Regions from separate parts of the Mucilaginibacter gracilis genome, predicted to be linked through region 1. Evidence: riboswitches for the same ligand, from Rfam matches in the RefSeq annotation. Region 1 holds a riboswitch; the other holds the start of a gene.
The links. A riboswitch is a leader RNA that binds a small molecule or an ion and turns the genes downstream of it on or off. The one in region 1 is predicted to bind S-adenosylmethionine.
Positions count from the first base shown of each region.

Region 1 (4,816 bases):
CTGTATGGCGTGGTATAAAAAGGCCGAGTGCATGGCCTCGCGCACAGTATTGTTACCCCTAAACGAGAACGATATGTTACTTACGCCACCGCTAACCTTGGCATGCGGCAGGTTTTGCTTTATCCAGCGGGTGGCTCCAATAAAATCAACCGCGTAGTTGTTGTGTTCTTCCAGTCCGGTGGCAACTGTTAAAATATTGGGGTCGAAAATAATATCTTCGGGAGGGAAGCCAACTTCGTTAACCAGTATGTTGTAGCTGCGTTGGCAAATTTCGATACGACGGGCCAAACTATCGGCCTGCCCGGTTTCGTCAAACGCCATCACAACGGTAGCTGCACCGTAAGCCATAATTTTACGGGCCGATTCGCGGAATTTATCCTCGCCCTCTTTTAGCGAAATGGAGTTTACAATACCCTTGCCCTGTAGGCACTTTAAGCCAGCCTCTATTACGCTCCATTTACTGGAATCGACCATGATGGGCAGCTTGGCAATATCGGGCTCAGAGGCTATTAAATTCATGAACTTAGTCATGGCGGCTTCCGAATCAATCATCCCCTCGTCCATGTTTACATCAATTACCTGGGCACCGCCTTCAACTTGCTGGCGGGCAACCACTAAGGCACCTTCGTAATCTTCGGCTAAAATAAGCTTGCTAAACTTTGGCGATCCGGTAATATTGGTACGCTCGCCCACGTTGGCAAAATTGCTTTCGGCGGTGAGGGTAATAGCTTCTAAACCACTCAGGCGCATGTTATTTTCAATAACGGGGATGGGCCTGGGGGGGAAATTGTAAGCTTTTTTTGCAATGCAACTGATGTGATCGGGAGTTGTGCCGCAACAACCGCCAACAATGTTGACTAAACCCGCTTGCATAAAATCTTCAACCAAATGGGCGGTTTCGTGTGGAGCCTCGTCATAGGCGCCAAACTCGTTGGGTAAACCGGCATTAGGATAGGCCGAAATATATACGCCCGCTTTTGCGGATAATTCTTCAATATGCGGGCGCATATCTTTAGCACCCAAAGCGCAATTTAAACCTACCGAAAGTAAGTTGGCATGGCGTATGGAGTTCCAAAAGGCTTCAACGGTTTGCCCGGATAAGGTACGTCCCGAGGCATCGGTAATGGTGCCGGAGATCATGATGCCGCCCGTTTTGCGGAAGGCAGGATAATCTTTACCGGTAGCTATACACTCATCTTCGTACTTTTTAATGGCGAAAATGGCTGCCTTGGCGTTAAGGGTATCAAATATGGTTTCGATGAGCAGTACGTCCGAACCGCCATCAACCAGGCCGCGTACCTGTGTGTAATAGGCATCAACCAAATCATCAAACGTAACGGCGCGGTAACCAGGGTCGTTAACATCGGGTGATAGTGATGCTGTACGATTGGTTGGACCGATGGCTCCGGCAACAAAGCGGGGTTTATCGGGGGTTTTAAGGGTATATTCTTCGGCTACCTGGCGGGCAAGGCGTGCGCCTTCGTAGCTCAGTTCGTAAGCCAGTTCTTCCAGTTTATAATCGGCAAGGGATATTACCTGTGTGCTAAAGGTATTGGTTTCAATAATATCGGCACCAGCCTCCAGGTATTCGGCATGTATGGCCTTAATAATATCGGGGCGTGTTATGTTAAGCAGGTCGTTATTGCCCTGTAAATCCGAATGATGATTTTTAAAACGTTCCCCACGAAAGTCGGCTTCGGTGAGCTGATACCGTTGTATCATGGTGCCCATAGCCCCGTCGATAATGAGAATGCGTTTTTGTAATTGTTGTCTGATATCCATGTTTTGTATTGAGTACTGCGTATTGCGTAATGAGATGAGCTTTACGAAGTTGAACAAAGGGTTTTAGCCTCGCTTAAAATCGCAATACGCAATACTCAAATCGCAATACGTAAACAAGCTTATATCGAAAAGTCGGGCATTGGTGTTGACTTTCGCTTATCTGTCCTAAACCGCGAAGTGTGGTTTAAGTAGAATGTAGCACCTTGTAAGTACAGGTTGCTAAGACATCGCAGGGTCTAATCCCTCCGTCTTTCTCTATAAGCAGCGCAAAGTTGCACAATAAAAGGCAGAGATGCAAGAGCGACGCACTAACACACCAAGCCCGGAGTTAAGATAAGACATTGGTTTGACCATAGCGACCGACACCGGCCTAAACAACAAAGCCCCCGCTTTGGCGGAGGCTTTGAGTTGATATTTTGTTGAAATTATCTTCTGCTACCTCCAAATAGGCGGAGTAACATCATAAACAAGTTAATAAATGTAATGTACAATTGAAGGCCGCCAATTAAAGCTAACTTTTTTGAAGGCAAGCTGCCATATTCCATACCCGAGCCTATGCGTTTTAACATTTGTACCTTGTAAGCCGTTAGGCCAACAAATACTACAACACCAATGCAGCTTAAAATATAATCTAAAGCGGCACTACCGATAAAGAAGTTTACCATGAATGCTATAAACAGGCCAATAAATATGGTGTAAAGAATTGTACCCATTTTGGTTAAGTCTTGATGGGTGTAATACCCCGCAATGGCCATAATACCAAAAACAAGCGATGTTGTTATGAAAACACCGAATATAGCCGTTGCCGAATAGGCTAAAAATATTAAGCTAAAGCTGATGCCGATTAAAGTGGCATAGGTAACAAATAGCAAAACCAGTATAGGGTAAGCTATTTTATTGTAAGCTATTTGCATTAACAGCGCAAAAATTACCGGTGAAAAAATAGCAAGATAGCCTAAGCCGGTTAGTCCGCCGGTAATTGGGTCGAATATCAGTTTTAACAAGGCTTCGCTTCCTGTAAAATAATAGCTTACCAATGCAGAGATACCTAATGCTGCAAACATCCAGGTAAATACGCCTGATAAAAATCTGCGTGACGATGCGGTTTCGTCTAATTGTATTACACTATCGTATCTGTAATTTATTTTTTGCTCTTCCATTTGTATAAAATTAATTAATGTTTGCCTAATGGTTCAGGCTCAAATTTAGTAAAACTCTTAGATATTAATTCAACCGTTTTACCAGTTGTTCTTCTACTTTTTTAAATACTTGCACGGGTTTTAAGGTGCGCCAGTTCAGGTCGTCTAATGCACCGCCGAAGTTGATGTAATAATCGATGTTGTTTTGTTTAAACTCATCAATAACATGGTCCCTAAAGTTAATACCCGCTATCCAGCCATCTTCAACTTCCTGAAACCACTCCTCGTAATAACAATCGTCGGACGAGTGGAAGTTTAAGATGTTTTCGCCTATCAATATAAATTTATTGATGCCTTCGTTTATCATCACCTCAATAATTTCGCGTTTAAGCAGCATTACATCGTTATCAATGGCATCGTTCCATTCGCCAATAAACTCTATGATGCTGTAATTGCGGTCGTAATCGGTATAAAGTACTTTGAGGTATAGGGTGTTTGAGCCAAACGAATCCCACTGTGGGTGCAGTAAATAGTTGTATACCTGCTTATCAAACTCAAATTCACTGTATTCGGTGGCATAAAAAGGCGAAAGCTCGTCTTCTGATGCTATGTAATCGTCTCTCCAACGGTAATATGGTTCTATCTCGTGCATGTTAAAAAAGAAACAAGAGTCAAGATATAAGAATCAAGACCGTTTTTTACCGTTTTTATCATTTTATCCAGCTTCACTTTTTAAAAGAATCAGGAATCAAAACTTATCCCAAACAGCTTTTATTTATTAGTTTGCACACCTGCACATTTAATGCATTTGCATGTATTCATCAACGGCTTTGCGCACGCTGCCATATTTTTCAAGCAGGTTTGCGGCAGTTTGCTCGTCGGCACCGGTGGCATCCATTACCATGCGGGTTCCCCTGTCAATCAGTTTATGGTTTGATAGTTGCATATCAACCATTTTATTGCCCTTAACGCGGCCCAGTTGTACCATTACCGATGTACTGAGCATATTTAAAACCAGTTTTTGAGCCGTGCCGGCTTTCATGCGGGTTGAGCCGGTTACAAACTCGGGGCCGGTAACCACTTCTACGGGGTATTGCGCCTCGTGGGCTATGGGGCCACCTTCGTTACAAACAATACAGCCTGTAACCACATTGTTTTGGTTAGCTGCCTGCAAGCCGCCAACAACATAAGGCGTAGTGCCCGATGCCGCTATGCCTACCAAAACATCCTTATCGGTAATGTTGTATTCCTGCAAGTCTTTCCAGGCTTGTTCGGCATCATCTTCGGCAAATTCAACGGCTTTGCGTATGGCACTATCGCCACCGGCAATAATACCGATAACCCAATCAAAGGGCACGCCATAAGTTGGCGGGCATTCGGATGCATCAACAATAGCCAACCTGCCGCTGGTGCCGGCACCTATGTAAAACAACCTGCCGCCGTTTCTCATCCTTTCGGCTGTTATGGCAACCAATTTTTCTAACTGCGGTATCGCTTTTTCAACGGCATCCGGTACCGATTTGTCTTCCTGATTAATGCTGTGCAATATTTCGGCAACAGACATTTTTTCAAGGTTATGATAGTGCGATTCCTTTTCTGTAATTATTTCCACGTTCAATTCTTGTTTAGCAAAAATCGGTAAATTTTCAGATACTTAACGTTCTATACTATAAAAATTATTGCCTAAGCAATGCATTGTTTAAATTAGCAGCCCGTAGCACCCATGAATAACACATTATTAAACATATTACGCACGCTTATATTGTTGCTTGTTGGGGCTATAATAGGAATTTATTTAAATAATTACCTTATACGCGGCCATAGTTTTTATTTTAATAATGATAATAAGCTGGCCAGCGTGGTGCGGCTGGTGCATAACCGGTATGTTGATTCGG
Region 1 covers NZ_RBKU01000001.1:1,927,683-1,932,498, forward strand. The annotation lists gene metH (methionine synthase) at 1-1,782, opposite strand, end outside; SAM riboswitch class I at 1,936-2,046, opposite strand; gene BDD43_RS08285 (Bax inhibitor-1/YccA family protein) at 2,208-2,942, opposite strand; gene BDD43_RS08290 (hypothetical protein) at 3,007-3,573, opposite strand; gene murQ (N-acetylmuramic acid 6-phosphate etherase) at 3,721-4,533, opposite strand; gene BDD43_RS08300 (S41 family peptidase) at 4,645-4,816, shown strand, end outside.

Region 2 (4,816 bases), 1.3 Mb from region 1:
TTGCCCTGCCCTAAAGTACTTCTTTGCGTAAACCGGGAAACACTTTACCTATCTTTTGCAAAAGATACTCGCCATAAGTTCCTTCAAAAGCATGGATATTCGTTTTGTCCCAACGCTGCGAAGTATCCTGCTCCCGAATATTGTCCGGGATGTTAGTTATCGCTTCGATCTTGCTGTCAAATCCCGGATCAAAAAATAGCGGAAATGATAACCTGCTTTGACCTGATGTGTTCAATACCCGGTGCGGGGTGGACCGGTAGAGCCCTCCTGTCATCTTGTCGAGCATATCGCCGATATTGCAGATGAACGTGCCTGGTATAGGTGGGGCATCGATCCATTCCCCTTTGCTTTTTACTTGAAGCCCACCCACCGAATCTTGTAATAACACCGTTAGTAAGCCATAGTCGGTATGCTCTCCGACTCCCCATTGTGCAGGCTTTGGCGCTTGGGTAGGATAATGAAAAATACGGAAAAGGATAAGCGGGTCGCTGGTGTATTTTGAATAAAAGTAATTTGCCGGCAAACCTAAACTGAGCGCGATTCCTTTCATAACAAGCTGTGCGGTTTCGGTCACGGCATCTACATAAGCCAACACGGTTTGGTCAAAGCCTGGTGGGTAGTCGGGAAATAAATTTCGGCCATGTAACGGTATACCTGCATTAACCTTGGGATGATCATCGGGCAATTCGGTGCCAAAATACAGGCCTTCTTTTTTATCAGGTTTGCCAGACGTAAGTTCCGCGTTAACCGGGAAAAATCCCCGCCAGGCGCTGCCGCCTTTCGCCATGGCGATCTTTAATTTTTCGCTTTCCACGAGCGCGAAAAAGAGTTTGCTTTTTTCCATCAATTCGCCTTGCAGTTCATCGTCCACGTCGTGACCCGAAACATAAAAGAAACCATGCTCGGTACAGGCATGATAGATTTGCCTGGCGATGGTAACCTGATGTTCCGGGTTGTCTATTTGCTGGAAGTCGATGATGGGGATAATTGTTTTATGCATGATATAAGTTCAAGACCTAATATAAGCGATTTAAGGTACTATGCTAAGCGGATTTTCTTATCGTAGTTAATTTAATGCAGCTTGCATATTCCTAACTTCCAAAAAAGGTCATTGGATCATTCAGGCTGCCACCGAATTGTAAACCGCTGCCAGTTTTTCTACCACCCGTTCGATCTCTTCAGGTGTATTGAATTTACTGAATGAAAAGCGGATAGTTATTCGTGCAGGATCCGCCCCGAGCGCTTTGAGTACCAGGGAAGGCGACCCACCTGAACAGGCGCTGCCACCGGATACCGCTATACCTTCACTATCCAGGTAGTGGAGTAAATCAATGTCTGCAGGCGCAAGGCTCACGCTTAAAACCGTATAAAGACTTTTATCGGGATGCGCTGAATTTCCGTTGAACCGGAGGTCCGGCAATATTTCTGTTAAGTTGCCGGCCAGCGAGCTTTTTAACTGGCTGATATATTTGCTGTCTTCTTCGATATGGTTACAAGCGATCTCCAATGCTTTGGCCATTCCAACAATACCCGGTATGTTTTCAGTACCCGCACGTGCGCCGCTTTCCTGCCCCCCGCCATGGATGATCCGGTTCAGCTGCTGCCCTTTTCGGCAATACAAAAATCCAACACCCTTAGGCCCGTGAAACTTGTGCGCCGAGGCCGCCAAAAAATGCACCTTTAATTTACTGAGATCATGCCGATAATGTCCCATGGTCTGTACCGTATCCGTATGAAACAGAGCACCGTATTTTTCACAGAGATCGCCGATAAATTCGATATCATTCAGGTTACCCACTTCATTATTGGCGTGCATAACAGATACCAGGTTACGTGTATTGGTCATTAGCAAATATTCGAGATGTTTCAGGTCTAGATTGCCTTTTTTGTCGTGCCTGATAAAGCTGATACGGGTATGATATTGCTGACTTAAGGATCTCAGTGTTTGTAAAACGGCTGGATGTTCGAATACCGTGGTGATCACATGGTCGATCCGGTTGGCCGTCACCGCTGAAACGATGGCGATGTTATCTGCTTCGGTTCCGCCTGAGGTAAAAATGATCTCTTCCGCTTCTGCATTCAATAAGGTGGCTATCCTCTTGCGGGAACTTTCCAAAGCGGCCCTGGCTTCTCTTCCTGCACCGTGGTTTGAAGAAGGATTTCCAAAATGATTCAAAAGGTAAGGGGTCATCGCTTCCAGTACCTGGGGGTGGAGCGGAGTGGTGGCAGCATTGTCGAGATAAATATTCATCTTTTTTATTTTTTATGTCTTATCTACCTATCGCCAGAAAGCTGTGGGACAGCTATGTATTCTTATCGTTCTCCCGGAGGAGTTGGAGTTAGCACCTTTTATATTCAATAGAGGTTGCTAAGACGTCACAGGGCCATTCCCTCGGTCTTTCTGGATAAGTATAAAGAACGTTTCACCAGCAAATATAGATTATATTCTATAAAGTCTATAGTTTTTATAGAATTAATTTGAAAAGTACAATTCTTTGTATAGATTTGTCAAGGAAGTACTCAAAATAGGGGCTCATGTAATTTAAAAAATGGCGTTGGAAGGATCGTTAAAAAACATTTGGAAAAGGATCACTTCATTCCTTTATTACGGCAAAGAAAGCAAGCCTGCTGATGACAGCCGGCTGATATGGGTTTCGACATCATTGACATGGAATGATGACCTGCCGGTTTGGAACGACGCTTATTCGAATCATATGAGATCGTTACACGATTCATACTTTACGGAGCATCTTTTTTGACTTCTGTGTGAAATAAGAATTCTTTTCATATTAGGTTTATAATTGGTTAGTAAATGCCCCTGCCCATCAGGGGCTTTACTTTTTTTTAAGAGGTTAAGGCCTTTATTTCGCCGATCTTGTAAATAAAGCAACAGACATATTACTCATCTGATGAAGCAGTATTCACATCTATTTACCACCTAATTTTTTCATCGTCAACCTGACGTGTTTTAAATTCTACGAGGTGGTCATTTCCTTAATGATGTTTTTCCTGTGTTGCTTTCCCCAAACGGCCATTTCATCAATAATTGGTTTTAGCGATCTTCCGTAGCCAGTAAGTTCATATTGAACTGTTATGGGTTTTGTTTCCAGGACAGTACGCTTAACTAATCCATTTAACTCCAGTTCCTGCAATTCTTTGGATAGCATTTTGGCTGCAATACCCTCAATATTTGCAATGAGTTCCATGAATCGCTTTTTCCCGAAACTAAGGGAGCCAATTATTCGGATTTTCCATTTTCCGGATAGCATATCCATGGTGTCGCGGATCGCCCGGTGGTGAGCGCATCTAATTCAAAAGATAGTTTCATTTGAAGTTTCAAATAGGTTACAAAGTTATTTTTGAGCAGTCTAATATATTGATTTTGAGCAGTCTAATATATTGATTTTGAGCAGACTTTCTTGACAAGCCATCTGATTGGTTAGTCAGACTCTCAAAAATAGTATTCGCACCACAAGCAGTCCGGTTTTCAGGAAGGGTTACAGACCAGATCTATAAAAGTATATCGTCGCTCGACACGGCACCCGCATTACGTCCGCAGATATCTTGCGTGATTTCTGTGGTCGATACCAGGGTACGCTTGGAAGGCAAGGAGAATAAACTCTATCGCCCTTCAAAGTATTTCCGATATGATGATTTTGACGAAAAAAACATCGTCTCGCTGAAAAAAAAGAGGATATATAAACACCTGACCAACCCTTACCCTGGAAAAACGCCCGTTAGAATCAACCCTATCCTCAATTCCAGGGTAACTTTCAGGTCAAAGCATAGCGAAGAGGATAGTATCGTTTACAACCATGTGCTGGATTTTTTGGGACAGCTGCCCGAAGATTGCATGCGGATAGGCCATTTCGCACAAAATTCGCTGCATCACAGCTACTTTATAACCCCGGCGCAGCTTTTCACTTCGCCGAAAGACCCTTTTGATAAAAAATCATCTGTTAAGAATTATGGTATCGCGTTGATAGAGAATGTACTGAAAAAGATTAAAGCGAAGGAGGAGAATCTCGATGTCAATTATTTTATCAGGTCAGCCATTCGCCAAATTGATTATCTATGTGAAACTTCCGCATTAAAAAGTCATTCGGACTTCGATGATTTTAGCGTCGTCAAAGATAAATTTCTCTGGCAGCTTAATAAGATACAAGGAAGCATCAATGCCAAAAAGTCTTCAAAGAGCAAACGTGACGAGTTTGCAGGCAACGAGGATGACTTTATTTTTTACCCTGTGTTTTCCGGAATAGAGCATTTACACAAGATCGATTTCCAGGAACTTTTCGGTGTCAAATACAGCAATATTATACCCTTGCAGCGTTTTGATACAAACAAGGGGTGGCGGTTCATTATTCCCCAGAAAAGTTACAATGAAAGATTGAAGGGCAAAAACGCGATCGTCGTCGATATGGGGTCTTTCACCGGCGATTCCATCATCCAAATGGTGGACGCGCTCAGCGTTTTTGAGCTGAACAAAATCACGGTTATTTCGTTGATTGGTCGTCTGGAAGATTTTGACCGCGAGTTCTTTTCAAAAGTGCAGGAGCTTAAGGTTAAATTATTGCAGTCGCCAGAGGGTACCGCTTCCGTTCATAAAGACGAGGAAAAGCTGGCCCCGCTTAAAATTTACTTTGGCGTAAATTTACATATTCCTCCCGCCTCGTCTTCTAAAATCTGTGAACACTGCCAAGAAATCACCCTGTTGAACAGGTACCGGCAGATCGAGATATTTAATAAGACCCCCGCTATCAAGTATATTGAGGAACGCTTACGGGTGTTGGAATTAAAGCATTTCAGTGAAATC
Region 2 covers NZ_RBKU01000001.1:592,949-597,764, reverse strand. The annotation lists gene BDD43_RS02495 (hypothetical protein) at 1-14, shown strand, start outside; gene BDD43_RS02490 (isopenicillin N synthase family dioxygenase) at 11-1,000, opposite strand; gene BDD43_RS02485 (cysteine desulfurase family protein) at 1,121-2,251, opposite strand; SAM riboswitch class I at 2,311-2,412, opposite strand; gene BDD43_RS02480 (hypothetical protein) at 2,550-2,759, shown strand; gene BDD43_RS02475 (winged helix-turn-helix transcriptional regulator) at 2,976-3,269, opposite strand; gene BDD43_RS02470 (hypothetical protein) at 3,578-4,816, shown strand, end outside.
Region 2: another riboswitch for S-adenosylmethionine. It lies ahead of BDD43_RS02485 (cysteine desulfurase family protein); the one in region 1 lies ahead of metH (methionine synthase).